2 regions of the Vibrio sp. 2130-1 genome follow, and region 2 is predicted to be linked to the other one. Evidence: predicted binding sites of a transcription regulator. Region 2 holds the regulator's gene; the other holds the start of a gene.
What was found. Region 2 encodes CRP, which controls carbon source genes, mostly activating them, when cyclic AMP is high. Its sites were predicted from a motif close to TGTGANNNNNNTCACA; they were not measured.
Positions count from the first base shown of each region.

Region 1: the regulator CRP is predicted to act here: its motif matches at 12,766-12,781, upstream of cytR (DNA-binding transcriptional regulator CytR).

Region 1 is NZ_JAWOUT010000006.1:226,520-242,025, reverse strand. Features, by position in the region: gene secY (preprotein translocase subunit SecY) at 1-365, opposite strand, end outside; gene rplO (50S ribosomal protein L15) at 386-820, opposite strand; gene rpmD (50S ribosomal protein L30) at 826-1,002, opposite strand; gene rpsE (30S ribosomal protein S5) at 1,010-1,513, opposite strand; gene rplR (50S ribosomal protein L18) at 1,528-1,881, opposite strand; gene rplF (50S ribosomal protein L6) at 1,891-2,424, opposite strand; gene rpsH (30S ribosomal protein S8) at 2,438-2,830, opposite strand; gene rpsN (30S ribosomal protein S14) at 2,860-3,165, opposite strand; gene rplE (50S ribosomal protein L5) at 3,183-3,722, opposite strand; gene rplX (50S ribosomal protein L24) at 3,746-4,063, opposite strand; gene rplN (50S ribosomal protein L14) at 4,077-4,448, opposite strand; gene rpsQ (30S ribosomal protein S17) at 4,611-4,865, opposite strand; gene rpmC (50S ribosomal protein L29) at 4,865-5,056, opposite strand; gene rplP (50S ribosomal protein L16) at 5,056-5,466, opposite strand; gene rpsC (30S ribosomal protein S3) at 5,478-6,176, opposite strand; gene rplV (50S ribosomal protein L22) at 6,195-6,527, opposite strand; gene rpsS (30S ribosomal protein S19) at 6,538-6,816, opposite strand; gene rplB (50S ribosomal protein L2) at 6,838-7,662, opposite strand; gene rplW (50S ribosomal protein L23) at 7,678-7,980, opposite strand; gene rplD (50S ribosomal protein L4) at 7,977-8,579, opposite strand; gene rplC (50S ribosomal protein L3) at 8,597-9,226, opposite strand; gene rpsJ (30S ribosomal protein S10) at 9,241-9,552, opposite strand; gene rpmE (50S ribosomal protein L31) at 10,009-10,230, opposite strand; gene priA (primosomal protein N') at 10,527-12,731, shown strand; gene cytR (DNA-binding transcriptional regulator CytR) at 13,035-14,063, shown strand; gene ftsN (cell division protein FtsN) at 14,288-14,836, shown strand; gene hslV (ATP-dependent protease subunit HslV) at 14,952-15,503, shown strand.
Region 2 is NZ_JAWOUT010000023.1:21,569-37,074, forward strand. Features, by position in the region: gene R7Q09_RS22285 (ExeM/NucH family extracellular endonuclease) at 457-3,411, shown strand; gene R7Q09_RS22290 (aminodeoxychorismate/anthranilate synthase component II) at 3,601-4,188, shown strand; gene R7Q09_RS22295 (aspartate aminotransferase family protein) at 4,550-5,761, shown strand; gene astA (arginine N-succinyltransferase) at 5,871-6,890, shown strand; gene astD (succinylglutamate-semialdehyde dehydrogenase) at 6,919-8,376, shown strand; gene R7Q09_RS22310 (DUF1338 domain-containing protein) at 8,625-9,416, shown strand; gene crp (cAMP-activated global transcriptional regulator CRP) at 9,553-10,185, opposite strand; gene R7Q09_RS22320 (phosphoribulokinase) at 10,426-11,295, opposite strand; gene R7Q09_RS22325 (YheU family protein) at 11,421-11,633, opposite strand; gene R7Q09_RS22330 (hydrolase) at 11,667-12,674, opposite strand; gene R7Q09_RS22335 (TIGR02444 family protein) at 12,762-13,250, opposite strand; gene R7Q09_RS22340 (ABC transporter ATP-binding protein) at 13,247-15,166, opposite strand; gene kefG (glutathione-regulated potassium-efflux system ancillary protein KefG) at 15,376-15,506, shown strand, end outside.

The sequences.
Region 1 (15,506 bases), on a different contig from region 2:
TAGCGTGTGTATTGGCTTATCTTACGACGGCCTGCTTCACCCTCTTTTTTGAGTTCAGCTAACGCTGGATGAACTACAGTTAGCAATTGGACAACAATAGATGCCGAAATATACGGCATGATGCCCAATGCTAATATAGATGCACGCTCAAGAGCACCACCGGAGAACATGTTAAACATTTCAACGATGGTACCTTTTTGCTGTTCGAACAAATCGGCAAGTACAGCAGCGTCAATACCAGGAATCGGCACAAAAGAGCCGGCTCGGAATACTAAAAGTGCACCAATTACGAATAACAAGCGCGACTTTAGTTCACTTAAGCCGCTCTGAGCACTACGAAAATCTTGTCCTGGTTTCTTAGCCATCTGTACCTCGTTCCTCGAGATTATTCCTCGATTTTACCGCCTGCAGCTTCGATTGCAGCTTTAGCGCCTTTAGTCACACGTAGACCTTTAACAGTCACTGCTTTGTTGATTTCACCAGAAAGAACAACTTTTACAAATTCGATGTTCTTAGTGATGATGTTAGCAGCTTTAAGACTGTTTAGATCAACTACGTCACCAGAAACTTTCGCTAGCTCAGCTAGACGAACTTCAGCAGACACTAGGCTCTTACGAGAAGTGAAACCGAATTTTGGTAGACGTTGTTTCAGAGGCATCTGACCGCCTTCGAAACCTGGACGAACACTGCCGCCAGAACGTGATTTTTGACCTTTGTGACCACGGCCACCAGTTTTACCTAGGCCTGAACCGATACCACGACCTACTCGCTTCGCAGAAGTTTTCGCGCCAGCAGCCGGTGCTAGAGTATTCAAACGCATTCTGATTACTCCTCAACTTTAACCATGTAGTAAACCTTGTTGATCATACCGCGAATACACGGAGTATCTTCAAGTTCTACTGTGTGGTTGATTTTACGAAGACCTAGACCGCGCAAAGTAGCTTTGTGCTTTGGCAGACGACCAATTGAGCTTTTAGTTTGAGTTACTTTAATAGTTGCCATGGTGTTCTTACTCCGAAATAGATTCAACAGTTAGACCACGTTTAGCAGCAACCATTTCTGGTGACTTCATGCTACCTAGTGCATCGATCGTTGCACGAACGATGTTGATAGGGTTCGTAGAACCGTACGCTTTAGATAGTACGTTGTGTACACCAGCAACTTCTAGTACTGCACGCATCGCACCACCTGCGATAACACCAGTACCTTCTGCAGCAGGCTGCATGTAAACTTTAGAGCCCGAATGGCGACCTTTCACTGGGTGGTGAAGAGTGCCTTCGTTTAGAGCGATCGTAGTCATGTTACGACGCGCTTTTTCCATTGCTTTTTGAATCGCTGCAGGTACTTCACGAGCTTTGCCGTAACCGAAACCTACACGACCGTTACCGTCACCAACTACTGTTAGTGCAGTGAAGCTCATGATTCGACCACCTTTAACCGTTTTAGAAACACGGTTAACTGCGATTAGCTTTTCTTGCAAATCATTCGCTTGAACTTGTTGTTCTTTAGCCATCTTCCAACCCTACCTTAGAATTTCAGACCAGCTTCGCGAGCAGATTCTGCTAGCGCCGCTACTCGACCGTGGTATTGGAAACCAGAACGATCAAATGCAACTGCAGTTACGCCCTTCTCTAGAGCGCGCTCAGCAATAGCTTTACCCACTGCTTTAGCTGCATCAACGTTACCAGTGTATTTCACTTGCTCACGGATCGCTTTTTCTACAGTAGAAGCTGCTGCGATAACCTCAGAGCCGTTAGCCGCGATAACCTGTGCGTACACGTGACGAGGAGTACGGTGTACAACTAGGCGAGTCGCACCCAGTTCTGCAATCTTACGACGTGCACGTGTAGCACGACGGATGCGAGATGCTTTCTTATCCATAGTGTTACCTTACTTCTTCTTAGCTTCTTTAGTACGCACATTTTCATCTGCGTAACGAACACCTTTGCCTTTGTATGGCTCAGGCTCACGGTAAGAACGAATGTCAGCCGCAACTTGACCAACTAGTTGCTTGTCAGCACCAGTGATCACGATTTCAGTTTGGCTTGGACATTCAGCTTTAATACCCGCTGGCAACTCGTGCTCAACTGGGTGTGAGAAGCCTAGTGTTAGACCTACAGCGTTGCCTTTGATAGCAGCACGGTAACCTACACCTTTAAGAGTTAGCTTCTTAGTAAAGCCTTCAGTAACACCAACAACCATGTTGTTAACTAGAGCGCGAGCAGTACCTGCTTGAGCCCATGCGTTAGCAACACCTTCTTTAGGACCGAAAGTCAGGTTATTTTCTTCCTGAGCGATTACAACTGCGTTGTTAAGAACGCGAGTTAGTTCGCCTTTCGCACCTTTTACAGTGATTTCTTGGCCGTTTAGTTTCACCTCTACGCCAGCTGGAATAGCGACAGGTGCTTTTGCAACACGAGACATAGTCTACTCCTTATTAAGCTACGTAAGCGATGATTTCACCACCAAGACCTGCTTTACGTGCAGCGCGGTCTGACATAAGACCCTTGGAAGTAGAAACGATAGCAATACCAAGACCACCCATTACAGAAGGAAGTTCATCTTTCTTCTTGTAAACACGTAGACCTGGACGAGAAACACGTTTAAGTTGCTCGATTACTGGTTTAGCTTGGAAGTACTTAAGTGTAACTTCTAGCTCAGGTTTTGCTTCGCCTTCAACAGCGAAGTCAACGATGTAACCTTCAGCTTTTAGTAGTGCAGCAATTGCAACTTTAAGCTTTGAAGAAGGCATTTTTACAGCAACTTTGTTTGCTGCCTGACCGTTACGAACGCGGGTCAGCATATCCGAAATCGGATCTTGCATGCTCATATGATTTACTCCAAATGATTAAGTGGCAATTACCAGCTAGCCTTACGAAGACCCGGAATCTCGCCTTTCATGCAAGCTTCACGAACCTTAATACGGCTTAGACCGAACTTACGTAGGTAACCGTGTGGACGACCAGTTTGGTTGCAACGGTTGCGCTGACGTGATGCACTTGAATCACGTGGAAGAGATTGCAGTGTAAGAACCGCGTTCCAACGATCTTCTTCAGATGCGTTTACATCGCTGATGATAGCTTTTAGCGCTGCACGCTTTTCAGCGAACTTAGCTACTAGCTTCGCACGTTTTGCTTCACGTGCTTTCATTGAATTTTTAGCCATAACAGTAACCCTTCACCTTACTTACGGAATGGGAAGTTAAAGGCAGCCAGCAGAGCACGGCCTTCCTCATCAGTACCAGCAGACGTCGTAATAGTGATGTCTAGACCGCGTACTCGATCAACTTTATCAAAGTCGATTTCCGGGAAGATGATTTGCTCGCGAACGCCCATGCTGTAGTTACCGCGACCGTCAAAAGACTTAGCGCTAACACCACGGAAGTCACGTACACGTGGAAGAGCGATGTTAATTAAACGCTCAAGAAAATCCCACATACGTTCGCCACGCAAGGTTACTTTACAACCGATAGGGTAGCCTTCACGGATTTTGAAACCTGCAACAGATTTGCGCGCTTTTGTGATAAGTGGCTTTTGACCAGAGATCGTTGCCATATCAGACGCTGCATTTTCTAGCAGTTTCTTATCGTTGATTGCTTCACCAACACCCATGTTTAGGGTGATTTTCTCGATTCTAGGGACTTGCATGACGCTTGTGTAACCGAACTGTTTGGTCAGTTCAGCGACTACAGACGACTTGTAGTAATCATGCAGTTTCGCCATAGTAGAACTCCAAATTACTTCTATTAGTTAGAAACGGTTTCGCCGTTAGACTTGAAGAAACGAACTTTTTTGCCGTCTTCAAAACGGAAACCGATACGGTCAGCTTTACCAGTAGCTGCGTTAAAGATAGCCACGTTAGAAACGTCGATAGCTGCTTCTTGCTCTACGATACCGCCTTGGATACCCATAGCTGGAACAGGTTTCTGATGTTTCTTAACTAGGTTGATACCTTCAACGATAACTTTACCAGTTGCTAGAACCTTAGTTACTTTACCTTTCTTGCCTTTGTCTTTACCAGCAAGAACGATTACTTCGTCATTACGACGGATTTTAGCTGCCATTTCTACGTGCTCCTTACAGAACTTCTGGAGCCAGTGAAACGATCTTCATGAACTTATCGCCACGAAGTTCGCGTGTCACAGGACCAAAGATACGTGTACCGATTGGTTGCTCAGTATTGTCGTTTAGCAATACGCAAGCATTTCGGTCGAAGCGAATGACAGAACCGTCAGGACGACGTACGCCTTTACGGGTGCGCACTACCACCGCCTTCAGAACATCACCTTTTTTAACTTTACCGCGAGGGATTGCTTCCTTCACAGTAACTTTGATGACGTCACCGATATGTGCATAACGGCGGTGAGAGCCACCCAGAACCTTAATACACATTACGCTGCGTGCGCCTGAGTTATCAGCTGCGTCCAGCATACTTTGCATTTGGATCATGTTAGTGCTCCGCTAAATATTAATAACTAGACCCATCACGGGTCGGGCTGCCTCTTTAAAAGGGACGCGAATTGTACCACCCTTTTTTGTGATTGGGTAGTCAAAAAATAAACGGCTCCAAAAATATTTTGGAGCCGCTTTAGTTTCATAGAATTAACGAGATTAAATCTTCGCCTTTTCTAGAACTTTTACCAAAGTCCAAGACTTAGTCTTAGACAGTGGACGACACTCTGCGATTTCAACTGTGTCGCCTAGGCCACACTCGTTGTTCTCGTCATGTGCGTGTACTTTAGTCGTACGTTTTACGTATTTACCGTAGATTGGGTGTTTTACGAAACGTTCGATAGCAACAGTGATAGACTTGTCCATCTTGTCGCTAACAACACGACCTTGTTGAGTACGTTTTACTTCGCTCATTATGCGCCTGCCTTCTCAGTCAAAACAGTTTTCACACGTGCGATATCACGGCGTACAGCTTTCAGAGTATGAGTTTGCTGTAGTTGACCAGTCGCAGCTTGCATGCGCAAGTTGAACTGTTCGCGTAGCAAATTCATTAGCTCAGCGTTAAGCTCTTCAACGCTTTTCTCGCGTAGATCTTGTGCTTTCATCACATCACCTGCTTAGTTACAAATGTAGTTTTGAAAGGCAGTTTACGTGCCGCAAGACGGAACGCTTCACGTGCCAATTCTTCAGGTACACCACCCATTTCGTACATAACCTTACCAGGTTGGATTTGGGCTACCCAGTACTCAACGTTACCTTTACCCTTACCTTGACGAACTTCAAGTGGTTTTTCTGTGATTGGTTTGTCTGGGAACACACGGATCCAGATTTTACCTTGACGCTTAACGTGACGTGTCATTGCACGACGTGCCGCTTCGATTTGACGAGCAGTTAGACGACCACGGCCAACAGCTTTAAGACCGAATTCGCCGAAGCTTACATCAGTACCTTTAGCTAGACCACGGTTACGACCAGTCTGAACCTTACGGAACTTAGTACGTTTAGGTTGTAGCATCTGTCGACTCCTTACTTACGGCCTTTACGCTGCTTCTTAGGCTTGTCGCCTTTAGGCTCTACAGCGTTAGCTGCTGGCATACCACCTAGGATTTCACCTTTGAAGATCCAAGTTTTAATGCCGATCACACCGTATTGAGTGTGAGCCGAAGAAGTTGCGTAATCAATGTCAGCACGTAGAGTGTGTAGAGGCACACGGCCTTCACGGTACCACTCTGAACGTGCGATTTCAGCGCCGCCTAGACGACCGCTTACTTCCACTTTGATACCTTTAGCGCCTAGGCGCATTGCGTTTTGTACTGCGCGCTTCATAGCACGACGGAACATAACACGACGCTCTAGCTGAGACGCGATGCTGTCACCAACAAGTTGCGCATCTAGTTCAGGCTTACGTACTTCAGCGATGTTAATTTGCGCTGGTACACCTGCAATTTTAGCTACAGCTGCGCGTAGCTTCTCAACGTCTTCACCTTTCTTACCGATAACAACGCCTGGACGAGCAGTGTGAATAGTCACACGGATGCTCTTAGCAGGACGCTCGATAACGATACGTGATAGAGACGCTTTTTTCAGTTCACTTGTAAGGAACTGACGTACCTTGAAGTCGCCGTCTAGGTTGTCAGCGAAATCTTTGGTGTTAGCAAACCATGTAGCATTCCAAGGCTTAACGATGCCTAGACGAATACCATTTGGATGTACTTTTTGACCCATTGCTTACTCTCCTAGTCTCTAGCGATCTGCTACAACAACAGTGATGTGGCTTGAACGCTTCAAGATACGATCCGCACGACCTTTAGCACGAGGCATAATACGCTTCATGGTTGGGCCTTCATCTACAAAGATTTTTGCGACATTCAGATCGTCAATATCTGCACCTTCGTTGTGCTCCGCGTTAGCGATAGCAGACTCTAGAACTTTCTTAACTAGTGCAGCAGCTTTTTTGTTGCTGAACGTTAGGATTTCTAGAGCTTGGTCAACAGATTTACCACGGATTAGATCCGCAACTAAGCGAGCTTTCTGAGGCGAAATGCGAGCAAAGTTATGTTTAGCAATTGCTTCCATTATCTACTCCTTAGCGCTTCTTAGCTTTCTTATCCGCAGCGTGACCGCGGTAAGTGCGTGTTGGTGCGAATTCACCCAGTTTGTGACCGATCATTTCATCAGTTACAAATACTGGTACGTGCTGACGACCATTATGGACAGCGATGGTCAAACCGATCATCGTAGGGATGATCATTGAACGACGGGACCAAGTCTTAATAGGCTTTTTGTCTCCGCTTTCCACCGCTTTCTCTACCTTCTTCAGCAAGTGTAGGTCAATAAAAGGACCTTTCTTGAGAGAACGTGGCATGGCGATTCCTCTTTATATAGATTACTTGTTACGACGACGTACGATGTACTTGTCAGTGCGTTTGTTCTTACGAGTCTTGAAGCCTTTAGTAGGCATACCCCAAGGAGATACTGGGTGACGACCACCAGAAGTACGGCCTTCACCACCACCATGTGGGTGGTCAATCGGGTTCATTACAACACCACGAACCGTTGGACGGATACCGCGATGACGTGATGCACCTGCTTTACCAAGTTCACGTAGCATGTGCTCAGAGTTACCAACTTCACCGATTGTTGCACGGCCTTCAGAAAGAACTTTGCGCATCTCGCCAGAACGTAGACGGATAGTTACGTACGCACCGTCGCGAGCAACGATTTGAGCGTAAGCACCAGCCGAACGAGCTAGCTGACCACCTTTACCAGGCTTAAGTTCAACGTTATGTACTGTTGAACCTACTGGGATATTACGCATTGGTAGAGTGTTACCAGCTTTGATTGGTGCATCAACACCAGACTGAATAACATCACCAGCTACAACACCTTTAGGTGCTAGGATGTAGCGACGCTCACCGTCTTTGTAAAGAACTAGAGCAATGTTTGCGCTACGGTTTGGATCGTATTCAAGACGCTCAACTGTCGCTGGAATACCATCTTTAGTACGTTTGAAGTCAACTACACGGTAGTGGTGCTTGTGACCACCGCCGATGTGACGTACTGTGATACGACCCTTGTTGTTACGACCACCGTTCTTAGAGTTTTTCTCTAGAAGAGGTGCGTATGGCTTGCCCTTGTGTAGGTCAGCGTTAACAACTTTAACAACGTGACGACGACCAGGGGAAGTCGGCTTACATTTAACAATAGCCATTTTTAACTACTCCTGTTATTCCGCGCCGCCAACGAAGTCAAGATCTTGACCTTCTTTCAAAGTAACGTACGCTTTCTTAACGTCGCTGCGGCGACCTTGGCGTAGACCTTGACGTTTGGTCTTACCCTTAGTGATAAGAGTATTTACAGACTTAACTTCAACTTCAAATAGCTTTTCTACAGCTGCTTTGATCTCTTTTTTAGTCGCATCTTTAGCTACTTTGAAAACGATAGTGTTCGCTTTCTCAGCTGCCATAGTTGCTTTTTCAGAGATGTGCGGTGCACGTAGAACTTTTAGGATACGCTCTTCAGTGATCATGCTAGCATTTCCTCTACTTGCTTAACTGCTTCTGCAGTCATTACAACTTTGTCAAACGCGATTAGAGATACTGGATCGATACCAGCAACATCACGTGCGTCAACTTTGTATAGGTTACGAGCAGCTAGGAATAGATTCTCATCTACTTCGCTAGTCACGATTAGAGCGTCAGTTAGCTCAAGCTCTTTAAGCTTAGCAACTAGCTCTTTAGTCTTTGGTGCTTCAACTGAGAAGTTATCAACAACGATTAGACGCTCTTGACGAACAAGCTCAGAAAGAATGCTCTTCATAGCACCACGGTACATTTTTTTGTTTACTTTTTGGCTGTGATCTTGTGGTTTCGCAGCAAAAGTAACACCACCTGTACGCCAGATTGGGCTACGGATTGTACCAGCACGCGCACGGCCAGTACCTTTTTGACGCCATGGCTTAGCGCCACCGCCAGAAACTTCTGAACGTGTTTTTTGAGCACGAGTACCTTGACGAGCACCTGCTGCGTACGCAACAACTACTTGGTGTACAAGAGCTTCGTTAAACTCACGTCCGAAAGTAGTTTCGGAAACAGTTAGTGCATCGGCACCTTTAACCATTAGTTCCATTACTTACTCCTGAGACGTTATGCTTTAACAGCTGGTTTAACGATCACGTTGCCGCCAGTTGCGCCTGGGACTGCACCTTTAATAAGAAGCAGGTTGCGCTCAGCGTCAACACGTACGATCTCTAGGTTTTGAGTCGTTACACGCTCAGCACCCATGTGACCTGCCATTTTCTTGCCTTTAAATACGCGACCTGGAGTCTGACATTGACCGATAGAACCAGGAGCACGGTGAGACAATGAGTTACCGTGAGTCATATCTTGAGTACGGAAGTTCCAACGCTTAACAGCGCCTTGGAAACCTTTACCCTTAGATGTACCAGTAACGTCTACTTTCTTAGTTTCGTTGAATAGTTCAACAGTTAGTTCTGAACCAACTTCGAACTCTTCGCCGTTTTCTAAACGGAATTCCCAAAGACCGCGACCAGCTTCAACGCCAGCTTTAGCAAAGTGACCTGCTTCAGCTTTGTTTACACGGTTAGCTTTCTTAGAACCAGCTGTAACCTGGATTGCTGCGTAGCCGTCAGTTTCAAGAGTTTTCACTTGAGAAACACGGTTAGCTTCAACCTCAACAACTGTTACTGGGATAGAAACGCCTTCTTCAGTAAATACGCGGGTCATGCCCACTTTACGACCGATTAGACCAATCATACTTCTAATCTCCCTTAACCTAGGCTAATTTGAACGTCAACGCCCGCAGCAAGGTCTAGACGCATTAGAGCATCAACAGTCTTGTCTGTTGGCTCAACGATGTCGATTAGACGCTTGTGAGTACGGATTTCGTACTGGTCACGTGCTTTCTTGTTAACGTGTGGAGAGATAAGAACTGTGAAACGCTCTTTACGAGTTGGCAGTGGGATTGGACCACGAACCTGTGCGCCAGTGCGCTTAGCTGTTTCAACGATTTCCGCTGTAGAAGCATCGATTAGTTTGTAATCGAAAGCTTTTAGGCGGATACGGATACGTTGGTTCTGCATGAGACAGAGCTCCAAATTTAATAAATTACACAAACAATATCGCCACTCAAACTCGTCAAGACGAGAGAATGCCGATTGATTTATGTGAAACCGTAGCATCCAAGATTAGGACGCATTGTCAGTTAATTTTCGATTAACTATCCCTATATGCCAAAGTCACCTTTGAGGATAGTTTTTCCGAAGAAAAGATAGCTAATTGTATTAACCGCGAACATAAGCTGAGTATACATTACCTCACAAATCCTTAGATTTGCTCGCTCCTCACTGCTCATTGGTTCACAACTGGCTTAACCAGTGCGCTGCATTATACAGATCACACTTTAGGTTGCAAGCGCTGAGTGAAAAATAATCGGGAATATTCCAAACCCCATACATTCCTCTTCGCTTGGTAGCCATTAAAACAAAAAGGACGCCGAAGCGTCCTTTTCTAAACTGTAATCGTAATAGCGGCTGCTATTATTTCTTACCGCTTGATAGTGCACCGAAACGCTTGTTGAAGCGATCAACACGGCCGCCTGTATCAACGATACGTTGCTTACCAGTGTAGAATGGGTGACACTTGTCACATACGTCTAGGTGGATAGACTCTTTACCTAGAGTAGAGTTGAACTCAAAAGAGTTGCCGCAAGAACAAGTCGCTTTTACTGCTTTGTATTCTGGGTGGATACCAGCTTTCATGGGATAACCTCAATAGTAGGCCGTGTCGCTATACGAATCTAAGCCGCACACCACACGCAATTAATAATAAAATGGGATACCGCATCAACTAATTGCCGAAGCCATATCTCAAGGCGCGATATAGTAAAGAATCACATTGCTCGGATCAACACATTTGGCAACTTTTTCGCCACTTTTTTAGCCAGACTAATCATAGAGGCACGATTCACGCTGAATCGCATTGCTTTACTCGAATTTCCATACCGATTTTAATAGACTCTCATTTCCTTTCCCTCTTTTTTAATAGCTAAGAATTTATGCGTCCAACCATTGCTAGAGTGGCATTACCCGTTCCGCTCGACAAACAATTTGATTACGCCATTCCGGGGCACCTGTTTCCGGTCATTGGTGGACGCGTTTCCGTACCTTTTGGACGCCAAACGTTAGTTGGCATCGTCACCGCGATGGTTAATCACTCGGACTTTCCCAAAGATCAACTCAAGCCAATCAAAGCAGTTCTTGATTCTCAGCCGATATGGTCTGAAAAGCTTTATTCGTTGCTGACTTGGTGCAGCCAGTTCTACCAATACCCACTTGGAGATACGCTACACAATGCGATGCCAGCAGCTCTACGTAAAGGAAAGCCTGCAGATTTTGCGACGCTACAAGAGTGGCAAATTACCGAATCCGGTAAAGACAAGCTGATGCAAGGGCTTGATCGTCGAGCGGTCAAACAACAAAAGGTCTTGCAAATGTTGGTTAACGGCGCTTTGCCTCACCAGGAATTTGTCGACCAAGAGATAGCCTCAACAGTACTAAAGTCTTTAGAAGAGAAAGGCTGGATTGAACGTATCGAGAAGAAGCCTGTAATCACCCAGTGGGGACAGCACGTTGAATGCGACGTCGAAAAGCCAAAGCTCAACCACGAACAAGCGCTGGCTATTGCGAGTGTAAATAGCCAAACAGGTTTTGCCTCCTATTTATTAGAAGGCGTCACGGGCTCAGGTAAGACAGAAGTGTACCTCAACCTTATCAAGCCAGTTTTAGAGCAAGGGAAACAAGCCTTGGTTTTAGTACCAGAGATTGGCTTAACGCCCCAAACCATCAACCGCTTTAAACGCCGTTTTAATGTGCCAGTTGACGTCATCCACTCCGGGTTAAACGAGACGGAGCGTCTGAATGCGTGGCTTTCTGCACGCGACAAAGCGGCCGGAATCATTATCGGCACACGCTCTGCCCTACTCGCGCCTTTTGCTGATCTCGGGATTATCATTGTGGACGAGGAACATGACACCTCTTACAAACAGCAAGATAGCTTGCGTTATCATGCACGCGATGTTGCTGTCATGCGCGCTCATAAAGAACAAGTTCCGATTGTTCTGGGCTCAGCCACACCTGCACTGGAGACATTGCACAATGCCTTGTCAGGCAAATATCACCATTTAACACTAACCCAACGAGCTGGCTCTGCCGTGCCAACCACTAATAAAGTGTTAGATGTAAAAGGTCAGTATTTAGAAAGTGGCTTATCTGCCCAACTGATTGCCGAGATGCGCAAGCATTTAAAAGCGGGCAATCAAGTAATGTTGTTTCTTAACCGTCGAGGCTTTTCGCCCGCTTTGATGTGCCATGAATGCGGTTGGATTGCAGAATGTAAACGCTGTGATGCGTACTATACGTTCCACCATTACAGCAACGAAATACGCTGCCATCACTGCGGCTCACAACAACCGGTGATTCATCAATGTCAGGGGTGTGGTTCAACCCAATTGGTTACCGTCGGCGTAGGAACGGAACAACTCGAACAACAATTGGCTCAGTTATTTCCAGAATACAACGCCATTCGCATCGACAGAGACAGCACACGTCGCAAAGGTAGTTTGGAAGATGCCCTTGAATCGATTCGTAAAGGTGAACATCAAATTCTGATTGGCACCCAAATGCTGGCTAAGGGGCACCATTTTCCAAATGTAACGCTCGTTGCTCTTTTGGATGTTGATGGCTCTCTCTATAGTAGTGACTTCCGCGCTTCCGAGCGACTAGCGCAGTTGTTTATTCAAGTCGCAGGTCGTGCCGGCCGCGCAAGTAAACCTGGCGAGGTTATCCTACAAACCCACCATCCTGAGCACAGCTTGCTGCAGGCCCTGCTTCAAAAAAACTATCGCCACTTTGCTATGACTGCTCTGGAAGAACGCAAATTGGCTCAGCTTCCGCCTTATAGTTTCTTGACTCTGTTTAAAGCAGAGGCGAACCAAAGTGAGGTAGTTGAAGACTTCCTGCGTCAGGTTCGCTTTACGTTAGAGTCACACCCTCTGTTCGATGATTCCTGCATGGTGTTAGGCCCTACTCCTTCACCTTTGGCCAAGCGGGCTGGTAAATACCGTTGGCAACTATTACTGCAAACTCAGCATCGTTCATTGATGCAAAAGTTATTAACCAGTGCCAAACCTGCTATTGAGTTGTTGCCAAATGCTAAGAAAGTACGCTGGAATTTAGACATAGAACCACAAGATCTCAGCTAGCAAACGTTTAACTATGTAATGAATTACCATTTAATGTGACCAGAATCACACCAAGATTACAGTTTTTGTTAAACAGACCGTAACTTTCACTTTAGAAATGAATAGACTATCCAAATTAGAAAAGTCTAAAGTGACTTGTTTGCACAGGCTTAGATTAAAACAATGACTATTCCCACAAATTGATATCGCGGTGAAGAATCCATTTTCCCACTCGTTAACACGAACTGAGCGAAGAGCAAACACAGCTCTAACTCGGTTTGATTACTCTGATTTCAAACCGGAATAACGTCATCTTGGCAAAAAATAAATGAGAGGTTAAAAACTATGGCGACAATGAAGGATGTTGCCCAGCTTGCGGGAGTGTCTACGGCTACGGTATCTCGAGCCTTAATGAATCCAGAGAAAGTCTCTTCTTCTACACGAAAGAGAGTAGAAGATGCCGTACTTGAAGCGGGTTATTCTCCAAACTCATTAGCGCGTAACTTACGTAGAAACGAATCAAAAACCATTGTTACTATCGTTCCCGACATCTGTGATCCTTATTTTTCTGAAATTATTCGCGGTATTGAAGATGCAGCCATGGAACATGGCTATCTAGTCCTGCTGGGCGATAGCGGACAACAGAAGAAACGCGAAAGCTCTTTCGTAAACCTCGTATTTACTAAGCAGGCAGATGGAATGCTACTGCTTGGTACAGATCTACCATTCGATGTCAGTAAGCCAGAGCAAAAGAACTTACCTCCGATGGTAATGGCGTGTGAATTTGCGCCAGAGCTCGAGCTTCCGACAGTACATATTGATAACCTGACCTCAGCATTTGAAGCGGTGAATTACTTGACTCAATTAGGTCATAAACGCATTGCTCAAATCTCTGGACCAGATACAGCAATATTGTGTCAGTTCCGCCAGCAAGGCTACCAACAAGCCCTGCGCCGTGCCGGCATCAATAAAGATCCACAATATAGTGTCATTACTGAGTTCTCTTTTGATGGCGGAGCAAAAGCCGTTCGTAAACTGCTCGAATTGCCAGAACCACCAACGGCTATTTTCTGTCACTGTGACACAATGGCCATCGGCGCAATTCAAGAAGCGAAAAAGCTTGGCTTACGAGTACCGCAAGATCTCTCTGTTGTGGGCTTTGATGACATTAACTTCGCTCAGTACTGCGATCCACCGTTGACCACCATCTCTCAACCTCGCTATGAGATTGGTCGACAAGCGATGCTAATGATGCTCGAGATGTTAAAAGGCCACGACGTGCATTCAGGCTCGCGTCTGCTTGAAACTAATCTCGTCATTCGTGGAAGTGCAGCGCCACCACAGCGCCCTTAACCTAAAGATTAGGTATTCATCCCCAAAGCGGTGCCAAGGCGCCGCTTTTTATTTACCCCTCCTGCTTTTTGTATATCCCCGAATAAACATAAGCGAGAACGGAAACACACTCCTACACTCGGACGTTGTCGCGCTTTAGCTATCAAGATTCTATCAATAGGGTGTTTTCTCAACTCGTTCTGGATTAACATATTTGCAAGAATCCTTGATGACCAGAAATAACCGTGGCAAATAGAGATTATGTAAGACGGGGGCGAGGCGCCCCAAAAAAGTCGACAAAAAAACAGCCGCCGAGAAGAAAAAAACCTTGGCGCAGTGGCCTGCTCGCTATCTTGCTCGTGGGCGGTTTTGGCTATGGTCTTTACCTTTTGAGTAGCGACCCAGAACCTAAACAACCAGTCGTGAAGCAGCCAACAACCACTGTCAGCAAACCAAAGCCGAAAAAAGACTTGCCGCCACCACCAGAAGAAAAATGGGAATATGTTGAGTCACTACCGAAACGTGAAGTTGAAGTTGTGGCTAAAGAAATTGAAGTTTCTAAAATTCCTTACATCATGCAGTGTGGCGCGTACAAAACTCAGGCACAAGCGGAAGAGCGCAAGCTTGCAATCGCGTTCCAAGGGATGTCGAGCAAGATTCGTAAGAAAGAAGGCAGTTCATGGTATCGCGTGGTGCTAGGTCCGTATAAGTTCAAACGTGATGCAGAACGTGACCGCCATAAACTGCAACGCGCGAAAATCGAGCCGTGTGCGATTTGGAAAGAAAATCTTTAAACTCAGGCCCTAGGAGCTAAGATCCTAGGGCCTTTCTTTTTGCCCCCTTGAATCCCCATTTCTCCTCCCCCATATACTGAATTAAATCCAAAGAGAAATAATCAAGAGGTCGACTGTGACTACCATTGTATCTGTACGTCGAAATAATAAAGTCGTCATCGCGGGTGATGGCCAAGTATCTCTAGGCAATACCGTAATGAAAGGTAATGCGCGCAAAGTTCGCCGCCTATACAACAACCAAGTACTAGCGGGCTTTGCCGGCGGTACTGCGGATGCCTTCACCCTTTTTGAGCGCTTCGAAAGCAAACTGCAAATGCACCAAGGTCACCTAACCAAAGCGGCAGTTGAGCTAGCCAAAGACTGGCGTAGCGATCGTGCTTTGCGCAAGCTCGAAGCCTTACTTGCCGTTGCCGACGAAACCGCATCGTTAATCATTACCGGTAATGGTGATGTCGTACAGCCAGAACACGACCTGATTGCGATTGGCTCTGGTGGTGCTTACGCACAAGCTGCCGCAACCGCCCTACTAGAAAACACAGATCTAGATGCTCGTGAGATCGCGGAAAAAGCTCTCAATATCGCGGGTGACATTTGTGTCTTCACTAACCATCACCACACGGTAGAAGAGCTAGACTCAACAGTAGAGCCTGAAAAACCAACCGCGTAATCG
Region 2 (15,506 bases):
TGAAAAGTTATTGAATAAATCATGAAAACTTTGAAGTATGAGGGGCCTGTATAAGAGAGAACGAAGCGAGTAATAGATTCTTGGGCTTGAACAGTGATACAAGTGAAAATTAAAGCATTCTAAATTAGTGACTAATTATATTTTTTATTTGTAACGGAACGGTTGGGTTAATAAGCAACTCAACAAGTGATGTATTTTCTACTCCTTAACATGAAGTGAAAAAGTAAACTGAGTAATCAATCTAAATTCTGACTTGTTTATCAATAGCGCTCTGTATTTATTACAAAAAATGTTTGAATGGGATGCTCTGGCATATTTTCTTATATTCACATGTGATTCATTTCACGGCTTTAATTACTCATTCTTATTTATTTCATAAATAAACCTGATAGTAGACGCAAATGGCAGGCTCTAACCAGAGCTAAGTTTGCATTTACATAAATATCAGGTATGACAATGGACACGTTAATCAAACCCTCAATACTCGCATTAACCATCGCCAGTGCACTTAGTGCAAATGCGAACGCAGAGATTATTATTTCCCAATACGTAGAAGGCGGCGCTTATAATAAAGCGGTAGAGATCGCTAATACGGGTGATACTGCGGTGACACTCACTGGCTACGAGTTGGCGAAATCATCAAACGGTGGTGGTACTTGGGGCAGCACATTCGACCTTAGCCAAGTGACGATACAAGCTAACCAAGTGTATGTACTGGCGCATGGTGACGCGAGCGATGCCATCAAAGCTGTCGCGGATATCACAGATAAAAGCGTTGCGAACTTTAACGGTGACGACCCGATCGCACTGCTTAAAGATGGTGAAGTGCACGACATCATCGGTGTGATGGGTGACGTAGATTTTGGTAAAGACACCACATTAGTTCGTAACAGTGATGCACTAACCCCTTCTGCTACTTATGATGCATCTCAGTGGACGGCATTTGAGAAAGACAACATTGACGGCCTTGGTGAGCTAAATGCGACTGAGCCACCAGCACCATTCGCTTGTGAAGTCGACGGTCAGCAACCTAACTTCACTACCATCCAAGATATTCAAGGTGAAGGCGATACGTCTCCATTCATTGATGGTTACCCATACATTACTGACGAAGATCATTTCGTAACTGGTGTCGTGACTGCTGTTACCACTGGCCTAACCAAAGGTTTCTACCTACAAGCATTAGAAAGCGACAACAACGACAAGACCTCAGAAGGTTTGTTCATTCATACTGACGCGGCAGACATGGCGCTGAAAGCTGGTGACGTTGTTTGTGTGAAAGGTAAAGTTCAAGAGTACTACAGCAATACTCAGCTAGCTTCTGATGCTAACAGCTATGTGAAAACAGGCACATCGGATATTCCTCGAGTTACCGATCTTGTTATCAAAGAAGGTGAAACACTACGTGATGCGCTAGAGCGTCATGAAGGCATGCAAGTTGAACTAACTTCGGCAAGTGACTTGTTTGTAACTCGCAACTTCTCTTACGACTACGATTCACGTCGTAACAACATGATGTTGTCTCATGAAGCGCCATTGTTTAAGCCGACTCAATTGCACGCAGCAGAGAGCGATGCAGCCTTTGAGCTAGCAAAAGACAACGCAGCGAACCGCGTATACCTAGAATCTGATGGCAAAGCACCAAACGGCCAAATCCCTTACTACCCAGATTTTGCAAAAGATGCAGACCAAGATGGCTCTTCTGAGCAGCACATTCGCCTTGGTTCGCGAGTAGAGGGTCTGCAGGGCGTCGTGGCTTACAGCTACAACGAATACCGCCTGATTGCGACCAATGAAGTTGATAACACCAACTTCGTGACTTCAGGTGAAGGCTTCGACGTGGCTCGTAAAGATGCCCCAGCGATTGCGGACTCAGATTTGCGTATTGCAAGCTTCAACGTACTGAACTACTTCAACTCCGTGGCTGACAGTGGTCATGAAAACCCAACCGGACAAAACCGTGGTGCGACTAATCTAGACGAATTCCTGATCCAGCAAGCGAAAATCGTTGCGGCGATGAACAAGATGGACGCAGACGTTATTGGTTTGATGGAAGTGGAAAACAACGGCTTTGGTGATGGCAGTGCTATCCAAAACTTAGTTGATGCCCTAAATGCTGAGATTGATGACGCTGAAGATCATTACACGTATGTCGAAATCGAAGAGCAAGACAAATACCAAGACGAATACTTTGGCAGTGATGCGATCATGGTGGCGATTTTATATCGTGCTAACGCAGTAACGCCAAAAGACGCTGCAAAAGTGATCATCACGCCAGAGCAGCACATTGCAGAAAACACAATTACTCGTAAAGAGGGCACAGAAAGTAACCCTGCTTACGATAAGTACCAACGCCACAGTCTACTTCAGACCTTTACGGTGAAAGAGACGGGTGAAGATTTGTCTATTGTCGTAAACCACTTTAAGTCGAAAGGCTCTGAGTGTATTGAAGAGTGGATTGCTGGTGTAGAAGATTCTGAGCCAGAGGATCTGCAAGGCAACTGTAACAACTTCCGCGTTTCTGCTGCGCACGCAGTGGGTGAAGCGTTGAAAGAGGTGAAAGGCGATGTATTGCTCATGGGCGACCTCAATGCTTATGGCATGGAAGACCCACTTCTGACACTGACTGATTACTCGAAAGAGAAATACGGCCGTGACATTTATACTGCTGCTTACACAACCATTGGTGATGGTGAACTTCAAGTAGAGAAGACCAAAATTGAAAAAGGTTACGGTCTGCACAACTTAAACACGTTGCTGCACGGCACTGATACGTTTTCTTACACCTATTCGGGCGAGCTGGGTAATTTGGACCACGCATTGGCAAGCAGTAGCCTAGCGCAAAAAGTGGTAGCAATTGAAGATTGGCACATCAACTCACTAGAGAGTAACTTGTTCGAATACAGCAGCAAGTACACAGGTGATATGCCGAAGTACAAAGATGCGTTCTCTGCCTCTGACCACGATCCAGTGATCATCGCGATTGATTTACCAGATGATGACATCGATTTACCGAAAGCAGGTGACAACTTAGCCGTCGATGTCCGTTTACCACCAACGGCGGTTGTAGGTGATATTGTTACGGTGAACTTAACGCCATCCACACAAGCGGCTGCGGCAAGCAGCGATACGAAAGCTTACTCGGCTAGCCAAACCTTAGTTCAAGCTGATATTGATGCGCGTAGCGTGAATATTGAGTTTGAACAAACGCCAGAGCAAGGTAATTATCAGTTAGAAGAGAAAGTGACTGACTCGACAGGTAATATCGTGAAGTTTAGCTCTGTTCGTGATGTTTCAATGACGCAAACTGAAACTGGAACAGAAGGGTCGAAGGATTCAGATGGTGGTTCGTTTGGTTTTGGCGCGCTATTTGCGCTGCTAGGTCTCGGCTTATTCCGTCGTCGCCGCTAAGCGAATTTACTTTCTGACAAACAGTTCCTAAATAGCTGTAAAGACCAAAGGCCAGCCTATGCTGGCCTTTTTATTCAGCAAAAACTTGCCTTTCTTGCTTGGTATAGCAAAATACCGCCCTTGATTGTCACGAACGTGGCGATTCACTACGTAAGCATTGCCAAAACGGATTGGAGCAACCGACCCTTTATGTTGTTGATCATCGATAACTACGACTCTTTTACCTACAACCTTTACCAATACTTCTGCGAGCTTGGTGCAGACGTAAAGGTGGTGCGTAACGATGAAATCGATATCCAAGGCATTGAGGCGCTCAACCCAACTCATTTGGTGATCTCGCCAGGGCCATGTACGCCGAACGAAGCAGGTATTTCACTGAAAGCGATAGAACACTTCGTTGGTAAGCTTCCAATATTGGGTGTTTGCCTTGGCCATCAAGCGATAGCGCAAGTGTTTGGGGGCGAAGTGGTACGTGCACGACAAGTGATGCACGGTAAGACCTCGCCGATTCATCACAACGGTCGTAGTGTGTTTAAAAATCTGAATAACCCACTCACGGTAACCCGTTATCACTCTCTTGTGGTGAAAAACGGTACTTTACCCGACGTGTTTGAACTGACTGCATGGACAGAACTGCCAGACGGAAGCATGGATGAAATAATGGGTTACCAACATAAAACCTTGCCAATTGATGCGGTGCAGTTTCACCCAGAATCAATCAAAACTGAGCAAGGTCACGAGTTGCTTGCGAACTTTTTAGCACGCAAAGCGATCTGATCGCGATCACTTTTCTTAACAAATCATTCATCTTTTTGCTGAGGTGAGCGGATTGCAAAACTATGCGGTTCTCTCGAGTCTCTTTGTCTATTCATGTCTTTTTAAACCTTCTATCCCCTGTATTACATAACATTTATAAAAAATCGCTTCTCTATTTTACTTTCTTGATGCATAAATAGTCACAAGCAGTGATTAATGGAAGTTGCTTTCGAGAACGAAAAGAATAAATCACTATTGAAATGGTTAATTAAATGTAAATACAATGCCGCAATAGCTTAAATGCAAAACATTATTTGCTGGCAAAGAGAGCCGGTTAAATTCGCTTATCTGCTACGCATGCGGTATCAAGAAGGAATGTGCAATGACAACGGAAATTAAAGTAGAGCGCGGTTTATTCGATGAGGTAATGGTACCTTGCTATAACCCGATGGAAATGATCCCTGTTAAAGGTGAAGGTTCACGTGTTTGGGATCAGGAAGGTAATGAATACATCGACTTTGCTGGTGGTATTGCAGTGAGCTGTCTTGGCCATTGTCATCCAGTAATGGTAAACGCGCTAACAGAGCAAGCTAACAAGCTTTGGCACTTAAGTAACGTTATGACGAACGAACCAGCCCTTCGTCTGGCGAAAAAGCTAACAGAAGTGAGTTTTGCTGAGCGAGTGTTCTTTGCTAACTCTGGCGCAGAAGCAAACGAAGCCGCTTTGAAGCTGGCACGTCGTTATGCAGCAGACGTTCATGGCACTGAGAAATCTGAAATCATTGCATTCAAACAAGGTTTCCACGGTCGTACATTCTTTACCGTAACGGTTGGTGGCCAAGCGGCATACTCTGACGGCTTCGGTCCTAAGCCAGGCGACGTGACACACCTTCCTTACAACGATATCGAAGCTTTACAAGCACACATGTCTGATCGTACTTGTGCGGTCATGATGGAGCCACTACAAGGTGAAGGCGGCATCGTGCCACCAACGCCTGAGTTCGCTCAAGCGGTTCGCGAGCTGTGTGACAAACACAACGCCTTACTGGTCTTCGATGAAGTGCAAACTGGTAATGGCCGAACAGGTAACTTCTACGCTTACCAAGGTTTAGGTATCACGCCAGATATTCTAAGTACTGCGAAATCACTTGGTGGCGGTTTCCCAATCGGTGCAATGCTAACGACAGCAAAATTGGCAGAGCACATGAAAGTGGGCACTCACGGTTCTACATATGGCGGTAACCCACTAGCGTGTGCGGTTGCAGAAGCGGTTGTAAATGAAGTTACTAAGCCAGAGTTGTTGGCTGGTGTACTAGAACGCGAAGCAATGTTCCGTGAAGGTCTAGAGAAGATCAACGCGAAGTACAACATCTTCTCAGAAGTGCGCGGTCAAGGCCTATTACTTGGCGCTGCACTAAATGAAGAATGGCAAGGCCGTGCGCGTGACGTGCTGGTTGCTGCAGGTAAACAAGGTCTCATGGTATTGGTTGCGGGTGCCAATGTCGTACGTTTCACACCATCACTCGTTATCACACAACAAGAAATTGAAGAAGGCTTGGCGAAACTGGATAAAGCGATCGCGACTTTAGTTTAAGCGCGATATCAGTTTAAACGTCAACGCAGACACCCCCGTCAAGGATCTCTGATGGGGGAATTGTTCCTACAATATAGTTAGGATCTTCTTGCATCTGGAGGGAGTATTGATGCTAGTAGTTCGCCCTATCGCGATGTCGGATTACGACGCACTGCACACTTGTGCGGTGGAGTCTGGTCACGGATTTACATCTCTACCGGTTAACGAAGAACTGTTAACCAATCGAATCAAACATTCAGAGTACAGCTTTGGTAAGCCTGATGTGGCAGAACCAGGCGATGAAGGCTACCTGATGGTTGGCTTTGACTCTGAAACGGGTGAGGTTGCGGGTACCACCGGAATCGAAGCATCTATCGGCTGGGATGTCCCATTTTACTCATATCACATTAGTAAAGTCGTGCACTCGTCGCCAAAGCTTGGCGTTAACAACGTCGTTAAACTGCTTACTTTTGGTAATAACTACACGGGTAACAGCGAAATTTGTACCTTGTTCTTGCGTGAGAAATTCCGCCAAGGTCTGAATGGTCGTCTAATGTCGAAGTGTCGTTTCCTAATGATGGCAGAGCACCCAGAGCGCTTCTCTGAAACGATCTTTGCGGAGATGCGTGGCGTTTCAGACGACGAGGGTAATTCACCATTCTGGCAATGGCTCCAAGAGCATTTCTTCTCTATCGATTTTACGCTTGCAGATTACCTAACAGGTATCGGCAAGAAAGGCTTTATCGCCGACTTGATGCCGAAACTGCCTATTTACATCAACCTGCTCAGCCCAGAAGCGCAAGCCGTGATTGGTCAAGTACATGACAACACGCGTCCAGCGCTGAAGCTGCTTGAGCGTGAAGGTTTTACCAACCGAGGCTACGTCGACATCTTCGACGGTGGCCCAACGGTTGAGTGTGATCTGCGTAATATTGAGTCGGTACGTCATTCATTCCGTGCGCAAGTCAAAATCTCTGAACATTCCAGCACACAAGACTTCTTGATGTGTAATTCATCTTTCGAGAACTTCCGTGCGACAGTCACTAAAGCGGCGTATGACGCAGAAACACAAAGCGTGATGATTGCACCAGACGTTGCGGATGCAATTTCGGTTGAGGAAGGGGATTTCGTTCGCCTTCTTCCGCAGTAACAGACGACAGAATTTAAGGATAGAAACAATGACACATTGGATTGCAGGTGAATGGGTACAAGGTCAGGGTGAAGCATTTACGTCTCTGTCGCCGTACAACCAAGAAGTGATCTGGCAAGGCAAAGGTGCAACGGCAGAGCAGGTGAACCAGGCGGTATCTTCAGCGCGTGAAGCGTTTATTGACTGGAAAAAGCGTCCATTTTCAGAGCGTGAGGCAATCGTGTTGGCTTTTGCGGAGAAAGTAAAAGAGAACAGCGAAAAAATCGCCGAAGTCATTGCCAAAGAAACTGGTAAGCCAATTTGGGAAACGCGCACTGAAGCAGTGGCAATGGCAGGTAAAATTGCCATTTCGATTCGCGCTTATCATGACCGCACTGGTGAGGCGAGCCGTGAAGCAGCAGGCAACCAAATCGTATTGCGCCACCGCCCATTGGGCGTGATGGCGGTGTTTGGTCCTTACAACTTCCCAGGCCACCTACCAAATGGTCACATTGTGCCTGCGCTACTGGCTGGTAACACGGTAGTCTTCAAACCGTCTGAGCAAACGCCATGGACGGGTGAATTGGCAATGAAGCTATGGGAAGAAGCCGGTCTGCCGAAAGGCGTGATTAACCTTGTTCAAGGCGCGAAAGAAACTGGTATCGCCCTCGCTGACGCTAAAGGCATTGATGGCGTACTGTTTACGGGTAGCGCGAATACGGGACATGTATTACACCGTCAATTTGCTGGTCAACCGGGCAAGATGCTCGCACTAGAAATGGGGGGTAATAACCCGATGGTGATCTCTGATAAATACGGTGATTTGGATGCCACGGTTTATACCATCATCCAGTCAGCGTTTATCAGTGCTGGGCAGCGTTGTACGTGTGCTCGTCGTTTGTATGTGCCATTGGGTGAAAAAGGCGATGCGCTTATCACCAAGCTCGTTGAAGCGACACGCAATATTCGCGTAGACCAACCATTTGCAGAACCTGCGCCATTTATGGGACCGCAAATTTCGGTCGCGGCAGCCAAGTTTATTCTTGATGCACAAGCTAATCTACAGTCTCTTGGCGGTGAAAGCTTGATTGAAGCGAAAGCAGGAGAGGCGGCGTTTGTTTCTCCTGGCATCATTGATGTAACCAACATTGCTGAGTTACCAGATGAAGAATACTTCGGCCCACTTCTGCAAGTGGTGCGTTACGAAGGGTTAGACAAAGCCGTGGCGCTAGCAAACGATACGCGCTTTGGCTTATCTGCTGGTTTGGTCTCAACCGACGACCAAGAATGGGAATACTTCGTTGACCACATTCGTGCAGGTATCGTGAACCGTAACCGCCAGCTCACTGGTGCAAGCGGTGATGCGCCATTTGGTGGTCCGGGGGCGTCGGGTAACTTGCGCCCAAGCGCTTACTACGCAGCAGATTACTGTGCGTACCCAATGGCATCAATGGAAGGTCAAGAGACTGTCTTGCCTGCAACATTGAGTCCAGGTGTAGCGCTATAAGTTTTAATAATAGAGTCGCAACTATGCATTGCGGCTCACCTTGCCGGCGCATCATTTAGGTATGGGTTGTAGTGATCGTTGGCAGAACACGAAAAGTGAGCAAAGACTCGGAAAAGCGTGTTGACTGACTGGCATTTACCGTCACAGGTTGATGGTTGCTCGTTCATTGTTCTGGACAACTTTTGTTGTGAACGAGCAGCCAACTTCCGCTTACCTTTAAACTCTACATCTCGTAACAAGGAGTCGTTATGACGCCCGATGTGTTATTTGAATCGCTATGGCAAGATTACATTCAACGTCTTTGCCCTTCGGCTGCTAAAGTGCATCAGCTGCTTCAAGAAGATGAGCCTCTGATTAATGATCATATAGCTTTACGTACCTTCAATATCGCGCCTCTTGGTATTGAAACTCTAGCTAAGCCATTTGTAGCTATTGGTTACAAGGCGTGTGGTGATTACGTTTTCGAAAGCAAAAAGCTGGTTGCTAAGCACTATGAGCACCCAGATCCGAAGCAACCTAAAGTATTTATTAGTGAGCTAAAAGTTGAAGAGTGCTCGTCTGAGCTACAAGAGATTGTGAAAAATTTGGTGGCACAAGTCGATGCTGACAAGCTGAACGATAGCGCATTCTTACATGGTGGACGCTTGTGGGATTTAAGCTTTGCTGATTACCAAACGTTGGCTAAAGAAAGTGAGTACGCATCTTGGCTTGCGGCGCATGGTTACGGAGCAAACCACTTCACGGTGAGCGTTAACCAGCTCAATGAATATGAAGAAGTGAAGCAGGTAAACGATCATCTGCGTACCGCTGGGTTTACCATTAATGAAAATGGTGGTGAAGTGAAGGGCACTCCTGAGGTGTTGCTAGAGCAGTCATCGACCATGGCAGATAAAGTAGCGGTTCGTTTTAGCGAAGGCACTGAAATTATCCCTGGCGGGTTTTATGAATTTGCTAAGCGCTATCCGATGGAAAATGGTGATTTGTACCCAGGTTTCGTGGCCGCTTCAGCTGACAAAATCTTTGAAAGTACGAATGGCTAAGTTTTAGGGTTAACCTGTTAAGCTTACTCATTAGTGTTCGCTGCACCCTATCTCATTTGGTCATGAGCAAATAAAAAGCCACCAATGTTGCCATTGGTGGCTTTTATAATTTTGTTCGTGTCACTCTAGTTTGAGATTAACGAGTACCGTAAACCACGATGGTTTTACCGTGAGCAGAGATTAGGTTCTGCTCTTCTAGCATCTTCAAAATACGACCTACTGTCTCACGAGAACAGCCAACAATTTGACCGATTTCTTGACGAGTGATCTTGATTTGCATGCCGTCTGGGTGAGTCATTGCGTCTGGTTGTTTTGCAAGGTTCAGAAGCGTCTGAGCGATACGACCAGTTACGTCTAGGAACGCCAGGTCACCCACTTTTTGGCTAGTTACTTGAAGACGACGAGCCATCTGCGCAGAAAGACGCATTAGGATGTCTGGGTTTACTTGGATAAGCTGACGGAACTTCTTGAAAGAAATTTCAGCAACTTCACAAGGAGATTTAGCACGAACCCAAGCTGTGCGCTCTTGGTCTTCCTCGAATAGACCAAGTTCACCAATAAAGTCTCCTTGGTTTAGGTAAGAAAGGATCATCTCCTTACCTTCTTCGTCTTTGATAAGAACCGCAACAGAACCTTTAACGATGTAGTACAAAGTTTCTGCCTTTTCGCCCGCGTGAATTAGCGTGCTCTTTGAAGGGTACTTATGAATATGACAGTGTGAAAGAAACCACTCTAATGTTGGGTCGGTTTGAGGTTTACCTAGAACCATAATATCTCACTTCCTCTGCAGGGTACGCTTGCGCTATCCATATTTTAGCTAAGCCTGAATTAGGCCTACTAGAATAAGAGCACTTTTTATATGCTGCAAGCTCTCTTGTGTTTCGGTAAGAAATAGTATCCTTTTTCGAAAACGATTTCTTGATTTTAATCGTGCCATGATTGAGATTTTGTAAGCAAAACTGTGCACATGATCACGGTATGAAAAGTAAACATCTTCGCAGGCAGGTTTTTAGCCAATTTTCCCTGTTTCGATGAGCTGTTGTAGGATAGGCCGAACTATGAGCTCCATTGCAAAGCTCATCTTACCGCCGGGTACGACAATCGTGTTGTGGCGTGACATGAATGAGCCATCAATCATGGCCAGCAGATATGGGAAGTCGACATTCTTGATACCGCGTAGGCGAATCACCACAAAACTCTCATCCAAACTAGGGATGCCTTTTGCATTAAGTGGGTTGGAAGTATCAACGGTCGGTACGCGCTGGAAGTTGATGTGAGTACGAGAAAACTGAGGAGTGATATAGTTGAGGTAATCGTCCATGGATCGCACGATTGAGTCCATTACCGCTTCACGCGAATGGCCGCGATCGCGAGTGTCGCGTACGAATTTTTGTATCCACTCTAAGTTCACAATCGGCACCATGCCAATTAAGAAATCCACATGTTGAGCAACATTAACATCACCATCCACCACGCCACCATGTAACCCTTCATAAAACAGCACGTCGCTGTTTTCGGGTAAGTCTTGCCACGGCGTAAACGTGCCTGGCATTTGATTGTAGGGAACCGCTTCGTCAAACGTGTGCAGATAACGGCGCACGCTGCCAGTGCCATCATGCCCGAACTTACGGAAAAACTCTTCTAGTCCCGGGAAGTCATTAGCTTGTGGGCCAAAGTAGCTAATGTGTCGACCTTGCTCGCGGGCTTTGCGAATTTCGATGTCCATTTCTGGGCGAGTAAAGCGATGGAAGCTATCGCCTTCAACCCATGCGGGTTTAACGTTCATCATATTGAACATTTTACGGAAGGCTTCAGATGTAGTGGTCGTGCCGGCACCGGACGAACCAGTAACCGCAATAATTGGGTGTTTAGCTGACATGACAAACCTTGTCGAAAATTACTTACCTGTAATGTGCAGTAGAGTTACTACTGCACGGTCGATATCCCACTATAGCACGTAACAATACCTTGTCATCGAGTGGGATACGGTAAAATGTGAAGGGTCTAAAATTTTGTTTTATGCTGAATATCGACGGTTTCGTGTAGCTCAGAGAACACGATAACCGCTTCACCTTTTTCCAATTGAGCTTTAACTTGATCAATTTTGTCATGCAAAGAAACCTCGACGGTTCCGTAATCCGTTCCTTCGCGTAAGACGAATTCACGAATTAAGTTTTCCAATGTTTCCGGCGCAATGTCTTGCCATGGAATGATCATAAATACCTCTAACTTTTATGATGAGCGGCTAGTTTACTGCGTTCGTTGCTTGGATACAGCAGAAAGGTAATCTGCGGCGATACTTTCGTAATACGCGGGCAGCGCTTCCTCCAACCAAAACTTAGGTTTTAACGCCGTTCCTGTCAGGAAGCCAACATGGCCACCGTGCTCAAAGAGACGGTAATCAATGTTATCTGGCAGAACAAACTTCGGTATCACATCATCGGTCATGAACGGATCGTCTTTGGCATGGATGATCAGTGTGGGTAGCGTGATTTGCTGTAGTTTACTTAAGCCAGAGCATTGGTCGTAATAATCTTGTGCGTCTTTAAAGCCATGCAATGGTGCGGTAATCAAATCATCGAATTCATACAGCCGTGTGACACGTTTGATTGAGTTGTAGGACAGCGCCAGCTCGCCATGCAGTAGATGATGCTTTTGTAACGCGTTACGTTTCAGTGAAGAAAGCAGATAACGGCGATACACTTTTGAAAAGCCTTGTTCTATACGGTTCGCACACGCCGCTAGGTCTAAAGGCGCTGAGATAATAGTCGCTGCATTCAAAATAGGGTGGTCTTTATATTGGGCTAAATAATTCGCCAACATGTTACCGCCAAGAGAAATACCAACCGCAACCTTGGGGTTATCAGGAAAGCGTTGTTCAAGGTGCTCTAGGAAGTAACGAGCATCCGTCACTTCTCCCGAGTGATAAGCTCGTGCTTTTTTGTTTGGTTTACCGCTGCAGCCACGAAAATGCATCATCACCGACAGCCATCCAGATTGAGCAAATGCATTCATTAGCCCATTGGCATAAGGGCTATAGAAGCACCCCTCTAATCCATGAAATAAAACAAAAATCGGCTTTTTTTGTGCAGGCTCTTGGGTTGGGTCCTCGCTCCACGCGAGATCGAGAAAGTCGCCATCGGATGTATCGAGGGTTTGCCAAATCGGCGTAAACAACGCTTTTTTGCGAATAAAACGCGGCAAAAGCGTTTGGAGATGCGGGTTTTTGATCCCGGCGGCTGCGAAAAATTGTGTCATACCTAACTGCTCTTATGCGGTCCTTCGGTGTCCGTTGAAGAACTTATTAATATAATCCTTTATAAAGATTATAGGTATTCTACAGATTTATGGGCGTTTTGGTGGTTGAATGTTTGGCACCGGCATAGCAAAGGCTTGCTGCAAATGCTCCCCACCGAGTTGACGACAGTATCTCAACGTCAATGGGTCACCATCATTTTTGAGTAGTGCAAGTGAGTTAATGCAGTCCACCAAATCCGCTTGTTGCTGCTTTTCTAGTTGCAGCTCAAACTGCAAGGTCTCACGATACAAAGCGTCATTGACTTGAGACTTAAGGTGGCGACGAAGGTCGCGAAAGGAGTGAAGTAAAGTTTCGCTCCTACCTAGACAGTCTTGCACCAAGGGCCAGTCTTTTTCTTGGAAAATGAGTTGCTGCTCATCGAGCCATCTGAGCAGCAGGAGTAGGTTCACGTTACCGTGGTAGTTGTTCTGTAATGATAAACACGCCTCTTTCACTTCTCGCACACCATAAAATTGCAGACTAAACTGCCAAAGGTGTTCTAGGGTGAGTGTGTATTCAGCGTGTTGATTACTCATTGATTAAACTCTAGCTCCATCTGCTCCAACGTTTCTTGAGCAGACATCCATTCCATTTCAATTTCTTCGAGCTCAGCTTTACTGGAAGCTTGAAGTGCCAGCACTTGGTTAAGTTTAGCTTTATTTTCGGCCGCATACAGTGAGTTGTCCGCCAATTGTTCTTCAGCTTCGGCCAGTGCAGCACCTAACTTATCCATTTTATTTTCTAGTTGTGTCAGCGTTTTGCGAATTGGCGCTGTCTGTTTTCGAAACTCTGCATCGCGACGTTTTTGCTCTTTCTTCGCAGCTGCGCTGTTGGCCGTATCTTTGCTTGGCTGCGCAGCCTGCGCTTCTTTGCGTTCCGCTCTTTGTTGTTCGGTTAACCATTTATAATAGTCATTTAAATCACCGTCGAACGGAGCAACTTGTCGATCATGCACTAAATACAAGTCATCGGTCGTAGCGCGCAGTAAATAGCGGTCGTGCGAAACAATCACCATCGCACCTTCGAATGTTTGCAGTGCCATCGTAAGTGCTTGGCGCATGTCCAAGTCTAAGTGGTTGGTCGGTTCATCAAGTAGCAATAGGTTTGGCTTTTGCCACACAATTAAAGCCAATACCAAACGGGCTTTTTCGCCACCAGAAAACGGCGCAACTTTTTCTAGTGCTTTGTCACCTTGGAAGCCAAAGCTACCTAGGTAATCACGTAGCTGCTGTTCGGTTTGATCGGGTGCGATTTGCATCATGTGTTGCAGCGGCGTTTCTTCAGGGTGAAGCGTTTCTAACTGGTGCTGAGCGAAGTAACCAATTTTCACGCCTTGTGAGTAAGTTAGGTCACCACCTTGCGCGTTAAGTTCACCAGAGAGCAGCTTGATTAATGTCGATTTACCCGCACCATTACGGCCGAGTAGACCAATACGACTGCCAGGAACCAAGTTCAAGCGGATCTTCTCTAAGATGAGGTTGTCACCGTAACCTGCAGATACTTCATCCATCATCATGATTGGGTTTGGCAGCGCAGCTGGCTCACGGAATTGGAAGCTAAATGGGTTATCGAATTGAGCTGGTAACACTTTCTCCATGCGCTCCAAAGCTTTAATACGGCTTTGAGCCTGGCGTGCTTTAGAGGCTTTGTAACGGAAGCGGTCGATGTAGCTTTGCATGTGAGACATCTGCTTCTGTTGCTTTTCAAACATCGCTTGTTGTAACACCATCTTTTGTGCGCGTTGGTTTTCGAATGACGAGTAGTTACCCGTGTATTCGTTCAGCTGCTGATTCTCGATGTGAATGATGCGACCAACGATCGGATCCAAGAAGTCACGGTCGTGCGAGATCAGAATCAGCGTGCCAGGGTAGTTTTGTAGCCAACGCTCTAACCACATTACCGCGTCCAAATCCAAGTGGTTGGTTGGTTCGTCGAGTAGCAGTAGATCAGAACGACATAATAGCGCTTGAGCCAAGTTAAGGCGCATACGCCAACCACCCGAGAACTGAGTCAGGTTCCAACTCATTTGCTCTTGACTAAAGCCTAGACCATCAAGCAGTTCGGCAGCGCGAGCGCGAATGCTGTAACCACCAATGGTTTCAATTTTACCGTGTATCTCGGCAACTAGGGTTCCGTTGTCTTGTGTTTCTGCTTCAGCTAACTGCTTTTCGAGAGCGCGGTACTCGCGATCACCATCAATGACGTATTCCAGTGCAGTGCGCTCTAGCGCAGGCGTTTCCTGTGCGACCCAGGCCAACTCCCAGTGTTGAGGTTGGCTAAATGAGCCAGCATCAATTGACAGTTCATCTTTCAGTAGGGCAAACAGCGTTGATTTACCGCAGCCGTTTTTGCCCACAAGACCGACTTTATCGCCAGGGTGAATAGTCGCAGAAGCTTGGTCTAAAAGAGGTTTACCGCCACGCAGTAACTGAATATCAGAGAAGGTAATCATAAAGTTTTCATTCACTTTGCGCAGTGCGCGTTGCTTGGTTACATAGCGAAGTGGTTTCAATCGTTTTTAAAGCCACTTGGGTATATATCTAGCGGTGAATAGTAGGGGTATTGGCCGGAAAAGTCGATTGATTCGCTTTAATTGCATTATGCTGTACAAAAAAGTATAACAATTTGATAACGGATAAAAATAACCACAAGGACGACCATTTGGCTGTTGCACCGTCTATTCTCCCAAAAGTTCTGGTCATTTATGCTCATCCAGAGCCACATAACTCGATTGCCAATCAAGTGATGATAAAAAAAGCTCAGTCGCTTGATCACGTCACTGTGCACGATCT